DNA from 3 places in the Enterococcus sp. AMC2644 genome. Region 2 is predicted to be linked to each of the others. Evidence: predicted binding sites of a transcription regulator. Region 2 holds the regulator's gene; each other region holds the start of a gene.
What was found. The regulator LexA, encoded in region 2, represses DNA repair genes until DNA is damaged. The targets are predictions, from matches to a motif close to CNAACANNTGTTNG.
Positions count from the first base shown of each region.

Region 1: uvrC (excinuclease ABC subunit UvrC) is a predicted target of LexA. The motif match lies at 1,819-1,832, and genes of this name have one in related genera.
Region 3: dinB (DNA polymerase IV) is a predicted target of LexA. The motif match lies at 1,924-1,937, and genes of this name have one in related genera.

Region 1 is NZ_CM177095.1:545,548-548,836, forward strand. Features, by position in the region: gene uvrC (excinuclease ABC subunit UvrC) at 1-1,775, opposite strand, end outside; gene trxA (thioredoxin) at 2,191-2,505, opposite strand; gene AC4BC5_RS02750 (endonuclease MutS2) at 2,587-3,289, opposite strand, start outside.
Region 2 is NZ_CM177095.1:3,020,725-3,024,013, forward strand. Features, by position in the region: gene tkt (transketolase) at 1-802, opposite strand, end outside; gene AC4BC5_RS14650 (DUF896 family protein) at 904-1,146, opposite strand; gene lexA (transcriptional repressor LexA) at 1,320-1,937, shown strand; gene hemH (ferrochelatase) at 1,982-2,878, opposite strand; gene AC4BC5_RS14665 (MFS transporter) at 2,885-3,289, opposite strand, start outside.
Region 3 is NZ_CM177095.1:2,172,716-2,176,004, reverse strand. Features, by position in the region: gene nrdD (anaerobic ribonucleoside-triphosphate reductase) at 1-146, shown strand, start outside; gene nrdG (anaerobic ribonucleoside-triphosphate reductase activating protein) at 159-761, shown strand; gene dinB (DNA polymerase IV) at 758-1,897, opposite strand; gene rsmI (16S rRNA (cytidine(1402)-2'-O)-methyltransferase) at 2,116-2,988, opposite strand; gene AC4BC5_RS10500 (DNA replication initiation control protein YabA) at 3,045-3,289, opposite strand, start outside.

The DNA.
Region 1 (3,289 bases), 590 kb from region 2:
TTTTCTTGATGTAATTCATGATAGACATTTTTCGCAACATTTTCTGGCAAACCGTGTGCGCGTAGCTCCTCTACTGTTGCTTCTTGAATCTTTTTCAGTGACTTAAATTCTTTTAATAACATTTTTTTCCGTTTTGGCCCCAACCCTTCGATATTATCTAAACGAGAAGAAAAACTGTTTTTGCTACGTAATTGACGATGGAAAGTAATCGCAAATCGATGTACTTCATCTTGAATCCGTTGAAGTAAAAAGAATTCTGCTGAGTTACGTTCTAAAGGCACAATGGCTAATTCAGAACCAAATAACATTTCACTTGTTTTGTGTTTATCATTCTTTGCTAAACCAGCAATTGGAATGTCCAAACCTAATTGATTTTCTAAAACATCTCTCGCCACATCGACTTGACCCTTGCCTCCATCAATGATAATTAAGTCTGGGAATGGTAAATTTTCTTTTAAAACTCGTGCATAACGGCGATAAACCACTTCACGCATCGAAGCATAATCATCTGGTCCTTTGACCGTTTTAATTTTATATTTACGATATTCATTTTTAGCTGGCTTCCCATCAATAAAAACGACCATTGCTGAAACAGGGTCTGTTCCCATAATATTGGAGTTGTCAAACGCCTCAATTCGCGTTGGTGTAGGAATACCCATAACATTGCCTAGTTTTTCCACGGCACCAATTGTTCGTTCTTGCTTACGCTGAATTAAATCAAATTTCTCAGATAAAGCAACTTTTGCATTTTTACTAGCCAATTCTACCAGTTTTTTCTTTTCTCCGCGTTTGGGTTGCAAAATTTTTGTTTCAAGTAAGGCTTGAACGCTTTCTTGATCGATATCATCAGGAATTAGAACTTCTTTAGGTATAATATGTTCATTTTCTTGATAAAACTGACCAATATATGTGAGAAAGTCTTCTCTTGCCTCATTATAAAAAGGAAAAATAGAGACATCCCGTTCAATTAATTTCCCTTGACGTACAAAAAATACTTGGACACACATCCAACCTTTATCTACTGAATAGCCAAATACATCACGATCCATCAAATCAGTTTGTGTCATTTTTTGACGAGTCATGACAGTTTCAATTGCTCGAATTTGATCGCGATATTCAGCTGCTTTTTCAAATTCCATATTCATTGCTGCATCATTCATTTTAGCTTCCAAATCTGCTTGAATCTCACTATGTCCGCCACTTAAAAATTGCTTGATTTCTTTCACCATTTCTGTATAAGTCTCTTTAGGAACATCAAAAACACAAGGAGCCAAACATTGACCCATATGGTAATATAAGCAAACTTCTTTAGGCAAAACTTTGCACTTCCGTAAAGGAAATAAGCGATCTAACAGTTTTTTGGTTTCATTTGCCGCACGAACATCCGGATAGGGTCCAAAATAAAGTGCCTTATCTTTTAAAACTTTCCGTGTAATTAATAGCCTTGGATAATCCTCATTCGTAATTTTAATAAAAGGATAGGTTTTATCATCTTTTAGCATGATATTGTATTTAGGATCATTTTTCTTAATTAGATTAATTTCTAGCAACAATGCTTCAATGTTGGATTCAGTTACAATATATTCAAAGTCTTCAATCTCACTAACTAAGCGTTCTGTCTTGGTATCATGACTTCCTGTAAAATAAGAACGGACACGATTTTTTAAAATTTTCGCTTTTCCCACATAAATAATCGTTCCATTTTTATCTTTCATCAAATAGCAGCCTGGTTGATCGGGTAATAATGCTAATTTATTTTTAATTTGCTCATTCATGCAAATGACAGCCTCCGTTCTTTCTGTATTATTATAGCATATCAGAACATTCGTTCGTAGCATTTTAGTTTTATGTAATTGTGTCCCATCACTGTAGTCAAACCTAAAGAGTCACTACTCTCGTTCCACTCGACTAGTACTGCTCATCAACTATTCTCGCTCTCGTTCCACTCAGCGAATCATCGTGATTCCTTTGAGAGGTCACTACTCTCGCTTCACTCGACTAGTACTGCTCATCAGCTATTCTCGCTCTCGTTCCACTCGGCGAATCATCGTGATTCCTTTGAGAGGTCACTACTCTCGTTCCACTCGACTAGTACTGCTCATCAGCTATTCTCGCTCTCATTCCACTCGGCGAATCATAGTGATTCGCAGTAAAAAACCTGAGATGTGGATGACATCTCAGGTTTTATTCTTACATGTGTGGTGCAATCATTGCTTCGATTTGTTCTTTTGTTTGAACACCAATTGCTTTATCAACAACTTGACCGTCTTTTTTCAAGATTAATGTTGGGATGCTCATTACACCAAAAGATGCTGGGGTTTCTGGATTTTCATCCACATCCATTTTGACGATTTTGAATTCATCTTCATCATAATTTTCAGCTAATTGTTCTAAAATTGGAGCTTGCATACGACAAGGTCCACACCAAGTTGCCCAAAAATCAATTAATACTAAACCCTTATCTGTTTCTTCAGCGAATGTTGCATCTGTAATATTTTTTGCCATTTTTGTAACCTCCAATATTCAATATCAAGAGTATAGCATCTTCATTTACACTTGAAAACTATCTTGCTTACTCTTGATAAGTTATTTAAATTTTACGATTGTTGCCCCATTACCACCTTGGTTTGCTGGAGCGAATTCATAACTTTTGACACTACGATGATTTTTCAGATAATCAATAATTCCCTGACGTAACGCCCCGGTCCCTTTTCCATGAACAATAGTTACTTGTGGATAGCCTGCTAAAATTGCGGCATCCAAATACTGATCGACTTCGCTTAAAGCTTCTTCATAACGTTTGCCTCGCAGATCTAATTGATTCGATACATGAGAACTATCCGCCGAACGAACAGTGTTGACAATCCGTTGAACCGGTTCTTTTATCGGAGCAACCGGTTGAATATCTACTTCATCAACTTTCATTTTTAAAATACCTAATTGAACTTCCCACTGACCATTCGAAGTTTGTTTAATTAGTTCACCGCGTTGTCCATAAGAAGTGACTAAGACTTCATCGCCTGCTTTTAGTTTTTTTGCTTGTTTTGCTTTTTTTAAGACCTTATTTTTCTTCAAGTGATTTTCTTCTTGGTGTAACCCTGAAAGACGAGTTTTTGCATCAATTAATTCATGCTCTTTTACGCGTCCCTGACCACCTGTTAATTGCATTTTACGAATATCAGAAATAATTTTCTCGGATTCTTCTTTCGCTTCTTCTACGATTTGATTCGCTTTTTGACGAGCTTTAGCTAATTCTTTTTCACGTTCTTCAAAGAAATAGCTATAAGCA
Region 2 (3,289 bases):
CTAATGGTGCGCCATGGACAGCAGAGGTACCTGCATTTGGTGCACCAAAACCAATCACTGTTTTCACTTCAATCAATGTTGGTTTGTCTGTTTCAGCTTGTGCTTCTTCAATAGCTTTTGAAATAGCTGCTAAATCTGTTCCTTCTTTTACAAGAATATGTTGCCAACCGTAAGCTTCAAAACGTTGACCAACGTTTTCTGTAAAAGCTTTTGAAGTTGGACCGTCTAAAGAAATATCATTTGAATCATATAACACAATTAATTTACCTAATTTCAAATGACCGGCCATTGAAGCTGCTTCTTGAGAAACACCTTCCATTAAATCACCATCACCACATAAACCATACGTGTAATGATCGACAACGTTAAAGTTTTCACGGTTATACGTTGCTGCTAGATGTGCTTCAGCCATTGCCATCCCAACAGTCATTGCAATTCCTTGTCCTAATGGGCCAGTTGTCGCTTCAACACCATCAGTATGCCCCACTTCTGGATGTCCAGGTGTACGACTCTCCCATTGACGGAAGTTTTTCAAGTCATCGGTTGTCACATCGTACCCAGCACAATGCAATAAGCTATATAATAACGCCGAACCATGTCCTGCAGAAAGTACAAAACGGTCACGATCGACCCAATTACGAGAAGTTTTTGGATTTACTTTCAAATGTTTTGTCCATAATGCATAGGCCATTGGGGCAGCCCCCATTGGTAGTCCTGGATGTCCAGAATTTGCTTTTTGTACCGCATCAATACTCAATGTACGTAACGTATCAACACCAAGTTGATCAATTTTATCAAACAATACTAACGCCTCCTATTTAGGTTTTTTTTACCTATATTACACATCTATTATAAAAGATACCTCTACAATTATCAACACTTTTTGCATAGGTATCTTTTATTTTACTTTCTATTGTGTAAACCTTTCGCTTTTTGAATTTGTTTTAATTTTTCAGGAGTCACATCGTTCCCTTCTGGATCGACTACTTTCATCCCCTCAATATGATGCTTCATTCCACCTCGAAAAGCTTTAATATACTCTTGTCTTAAAGCTTGTTGCTCCTCTTGTTCCTTTTCAGAAAGACCTTCTGTTTTTTTCTTTTTAGCTAGCTCATTGATTCTATCTATTTTTTCTTTGGATAACATGGTATCAAGCCCCTTTCTTCTCCATCTTATACAAAAGAATAAAAAAATACAATCAAAACAGAAAGCGAACGTTTGTTTGATTTTTTTCAAGGCGTATGTTACACTACATTTAATAATATTAGTCATATTTTCCATTTTATAATGATTTAACTATAGGAAAGAAGGTGTTCGTTTTGGCAAAACGTACAGAGAACCGACAACTTGAAGTGTTAAAATTTATTCATAATCGGGTCAGTGAAAAAGGGTACCCACCTACCGTGAGAGAAATTGGTGAAGCTGTTCAACTTTCCTCCACTTCAACCGTTCATGGTCATTTATCACGTTTAGAAAAAAAAGGCTTAATCCAAAGAGATCCTACAAAGCCCAGAGCAATTGAATTAACTCCACTCGGCTTAGAAACGATTGGTGCACAACAACAAAAAATTCCTTTATTAGGCGTGGTAACTGCTGGAGAACCTATTTTGGCGGTAGAAGAAGCTTCTGACTTTTTCCCAATTCCTCCCAATTTAATTGAAGATAACGGACAATTGTTTATGCTAACTATCCGTGGTGAAAGTATGATTAATGCTGGTATCTTGGATGGTGATCAAGTAATCGTCAGAAAACAAGATATTGCTGGAAATGGCGATATTGTGATTGCTATGACAGATGATGATGAAGCAACATGTAAAAGGTTTTATAAAGAAAAAACACATATTCGTTTACAACCAGAAAATGATTATATGGAACCTATTATTTTATCAAGCGTTAAAATTTTAGGGTTAGTTGTTGGTTTGTATCGTCACTTTTAAACAGAACCTCCAATCCAGAGACAGGATTGGAGGTTCTGTTTAGTTTAGTTTGAAAGAATTTCTGCTGCTAAACCAGCAATAAAATCAGGATGTGTATTCGGCATATCTAAGCGATGATAGATTCCACCTAATTTCTCTACTAACTCCTTACATTCTATATCATTATCATAAAGAGTCTCTAAATTATCGGCAACAAAACCAAAAGGTAAATAGATAATTTCTTCATATCCATTTTCTAATAGTTCTTCTGTCACATCTTCTACACGTGGGCCAATCCATTTATCTGCCGTACGGCCAGCACTTTGCCAAGCATGACCAAAGTCCAATGAGCCTGCTACTCGTTGAGCAATTGCTTTAGCTGCACTTTGTATTTCATCGACATATGGGTCGCCATTTAGCAATAAACGCTCTGGTAAGCTATGAGCAGTGAATAAAAATTTTTGTTTCTTATCAGAACTCAAAATAGTTTGAATTTGAGTTGACCAAAAAATTTGAAATCCTTCTTGTTGCCAAAAATGACGATGCTCAATATATGAAATTTCTGGGTAAACTGCCAACTCTTTTTCGACACGGTCATGGTATTGCTTAATAAAACTAGAATCATGTGGTGCTAGAACCATTCCATGGATTACCTTAAATCCTTGGTCTACAATTTCTTTTACTGTCTCTTCAATGAAAGGATGAATGTGACGTAAACCAGTAAATACATGATATTCGACTGTACTCGTTGCATTTAATTTTTCTTCAACAGCTAAGCGTTGGGCCTCTGTAATTTTAGCTAGTGGGGAAACACCTCCAATTTCTTCATAACGCCCAGCCAATTCATCATAAAGCTCTTGCGAAGGCTCTTTCCCATGACGAATATGGGTATAATAATCCCAAATTTCATCTGTGTTATTGGGCGTTCCATAACTCATTAATAAAACTGCTTGCTTTTGCATGATAAATTATGCCTTCTTTCTCATATAAAAAATAAATATTAGTGTAATAACCATTAAGCCAACTAGCATCTGTGAAAAACCAAGAGAACCTGTAGCATGCGCTAACACTCCTATTATAGTAATCCCAATCGTCATTCCTAGCTTTTTACAAACAGATAATAAACTCAAAGAAGCATTACGATTTCTAGGAGAAGCTTCTACTACTAACACTTGTAAAGGAACAGTCATCAATGCCCCAATAGCAATTCCAAAGAATAATAGACCAATCAAGAAGATTTGGAACGATACAACAGAAAAATACATCGTGACCAAACTAACAAAAACAAGTCCCATTGTTCCTATTGTAGAATTTGTTGCGCCTTTTCTATCTGTCCAAATACCAGCAATTTTAGAACCGATAAAAGTTCCTAT
Region 3 (3,289 bases), 850 kb from region 2:
TCCAATGCCCACAATGTGGAAATAATGATCCAAAAACTTGCGATGTCGTTAAACGAACATGTGGTTATCTAGGTAATCCACAAGCACGCCCTATGGTACATGGACGTCACAAAGAGATTTCGGCACGGGTTAAACACATGAAATAAGGACGTGATATAATGAGAAATCCACAACCAAAAGAATGGCGTAGCGAAGCATACAGTCAACAGCGTATCGCTGATTATAAACCTTTTAATTTTGTCGATGGTGAAGGAGTTCGTAATAGTTTATATGTGAGTGGTTGTCTTTTTGCTTGTGAGGGCTGCTTCAATAAAGCAATTCAAAACTTTCGTTACGGCATCCCCTATACCTTAGAATTAGAAAATCAAATTATTGAGGACCTCTCTCATGACTATGTACAAGGGCTCACTTTATTAGGTGGTGAACCATTTTTAAATACTGCCGTTTGTCTTCAATTGGTTCATCGGATTCGAAAAACATTCGGAACAAAAAAAGATATTTGGAGTTGGTCAGGATATACCTTTGAAGAACTATTGCAAGAAACCGACGATAAGTTGGCGTTATTGCATCAAATCGATATTTTGGTTGACGGTCGTTTTGAATTAAGTAAACGTAACCTCAATTTACAATTTCGTGGCAGTAGCAATCAGCGCATCCTTGATGTTCCAAAATCATTAGCTGCTGGCAAAGCAGTTATTTGGGAAAAATGTATCGATGCAGAACAACAATATGAACAAATCAAAAAGCAAGCGCTCATTTAGTGCTTGCTTTTTTCATAAGGATTCCCAGTTTCCCACAGAGGTAAAACGATATTTTCATAAGTTAATGGATCCAAATTGGTGACAGTCACACCTAATAAACGGATACCTTTTTCAACACCTAGAATCTCTTCCCAAATTAAACTAGCTTGTGAAAAAATCTCTTCTTTGCGATAAACATATTCACGCAAGGTGACCCGCTTAGTAATCGTGGTGTAGTCTGCATAACGAATTTTTACAACAACCGTCTTGCCATGTTTTTGCTCTTTTTTTAATGCTTCAGCTACTGCATTCGATAATTGGCGTAATTGAGCTAAACACTCATCTTCTGTAGCTAAAGGTTGTCCATATGTGTTTTCTTTCCCTACAGATTTTCGTTCACGCGAAATATTGACGGGGGCATTATGAATACCACGGACTTTACGATACAACGAATACCCCATTTTGCCAAAATGTTGCATCAACTCTGTTTCACTGCGTTCATACAAATCTGCTCCTGTAAAAATGCCTAATTCATACATTTTGGGAACCGTCTTCTTCCCTACCCCATGAAATTTTTCAATCGGTAGTTTTTTTAAGAAAGCAACGGCATCTTTAGGCATCACAACTGTCAATCCACGTGGTTTTTCATAATCTGAAGCTAGTTTAGCTAAAAATTTATTGTAACTGACTCCTGCTGAACACGTGAGCTGAACTTCTTGCCAAATATCATACTGAATCAATTTAGCGATTTTAATAGCAGATGTACTCTGAATTTTATTTTCAGTGACATCTAAGTAAGCTTCATCAATCGAAACAACTTCGACCAAATCCGTATAACGATAAAAAATCGCTCGGACTTGCTGGGAAATCTCTCGATATTTTTGATGATTTCCGGGAACAAATAGTGCATGTGGACACAACTCATAAGCTTTTTGGGCGCTCATTGCTGAATGAATTCCATACTGACGTGCTAGATAGTTCGCCGTCGTAACAACACCACGTCCTCCCGTATCACTTGGATGACGAGCAATCACTAATGGATGCTTAGCAAGCTCTGGCTGATCACGCTCTTCGACGGATGCAAAAAAAGCATCCATATCAATATGTATAATCTTACGGGACGTATCATTTTTTAATGGAAACTGCAATCCGGTCATTAGGCTCACCTCTCTTCCATTATATACGAACGAACATTCCCCTGCAAATATCCTCCTATGGATTTTTAATAAAAAGCTAAGAACGAGTGACACAAATAAAAATACCCAAGCTGTTTAGAGTGCAAATTGCAATTTCTGGTAACTTTGTGTCAAAGACCTGCTTGACCACAATGCAAACTCTATATAGCTCGGATATTTTATTGTTAGCTAGGCGTATATCACAGTTCTTCGTTTAATCCATGATATTCATTGTATACGACTTGTTTTTTTAATCCATTTTTCTTGGCAACTTCTTTAATTGCGACATTTGGTTTGATACCATCAGCAATTAGTGCTGCCACTTGCTCGACAATTGTGCCAATAATTACTTCTGTCGGCTCTTCGTCTTTTGCTCCAGCAACCAGCAAACAACATTCTCCTTTGACAGTTGTCTGCTCAAGATATTCTTTTAGTTCTGCTAAGGTTCCTCGTAAATATTCTTCATGAATTTTAGTCAATTCACGACAAACCACCGCTTGACGATCTGAACCAAAAACTTCCATCATGTTTTCGATGGTTGCACCTAAACGATAGGGTGACTCATAAAAAATCATCGTTGCTTTTTGGTAAGCAAGTGCTTGTAATTCTGCTACTTGCTCTTTTTTCTTGCGTCTTAAAAAACCATAAAAATAATTTGGCTGTGGGGTCAATCCAGAAGCGATTAAAGCTGTTAATCCAGCAGTTGGCCCTGGCAACGAGACCACTGAAATATCTTCACTAATACATGCGAGAACTAACTCGTGACCAGGATCACTGATGGAAGGCATGCCTGCATCACTGACTTGTGCAATGGATTTTCCCTCTTTTAAAAACTCAACCAATTGCGGCACGCGTTCTTTATAATTATGTTCATGTAAACTCTTTTGCGGCACGGTAATTTCAAAATGATTCAATAATTTTTGGGTATTTCGCGTATCTTCACTAGCAATTAGATCAACTTCTTGTAATATTCTTACACTACGAAATGTCATATCTTCTAAATTCCCAATTGGTGTCGGAACTAAATAAAGGATGCCAAACGTTTTATCTTTAAAACTGCGCTGTTTCTTCAACTTGTTCCCTCCTTAAAATAAAAAGACTGAGCAAAAAATTCTGCCAGTCTTTTATCTTACCTGCCACTTTCGCGATAAATTACTTCTAAACAAAATGCACATGGTTCATCATGTTCGCGTCTTGATCCGTATAAATCATAACAAACATGAAATCCTTCTTCGTAAATTTTTTCTAAATTCATGCGCGATTTTGATAATGCAGATGAATTTTCTTGTTTTGCCTTGCCTGAAGGCTGTTCATTGGCTTGATTTAATTCACGAATATGCTCACGTAAACGTTGATTTTCTAGTTCAAGCGTGG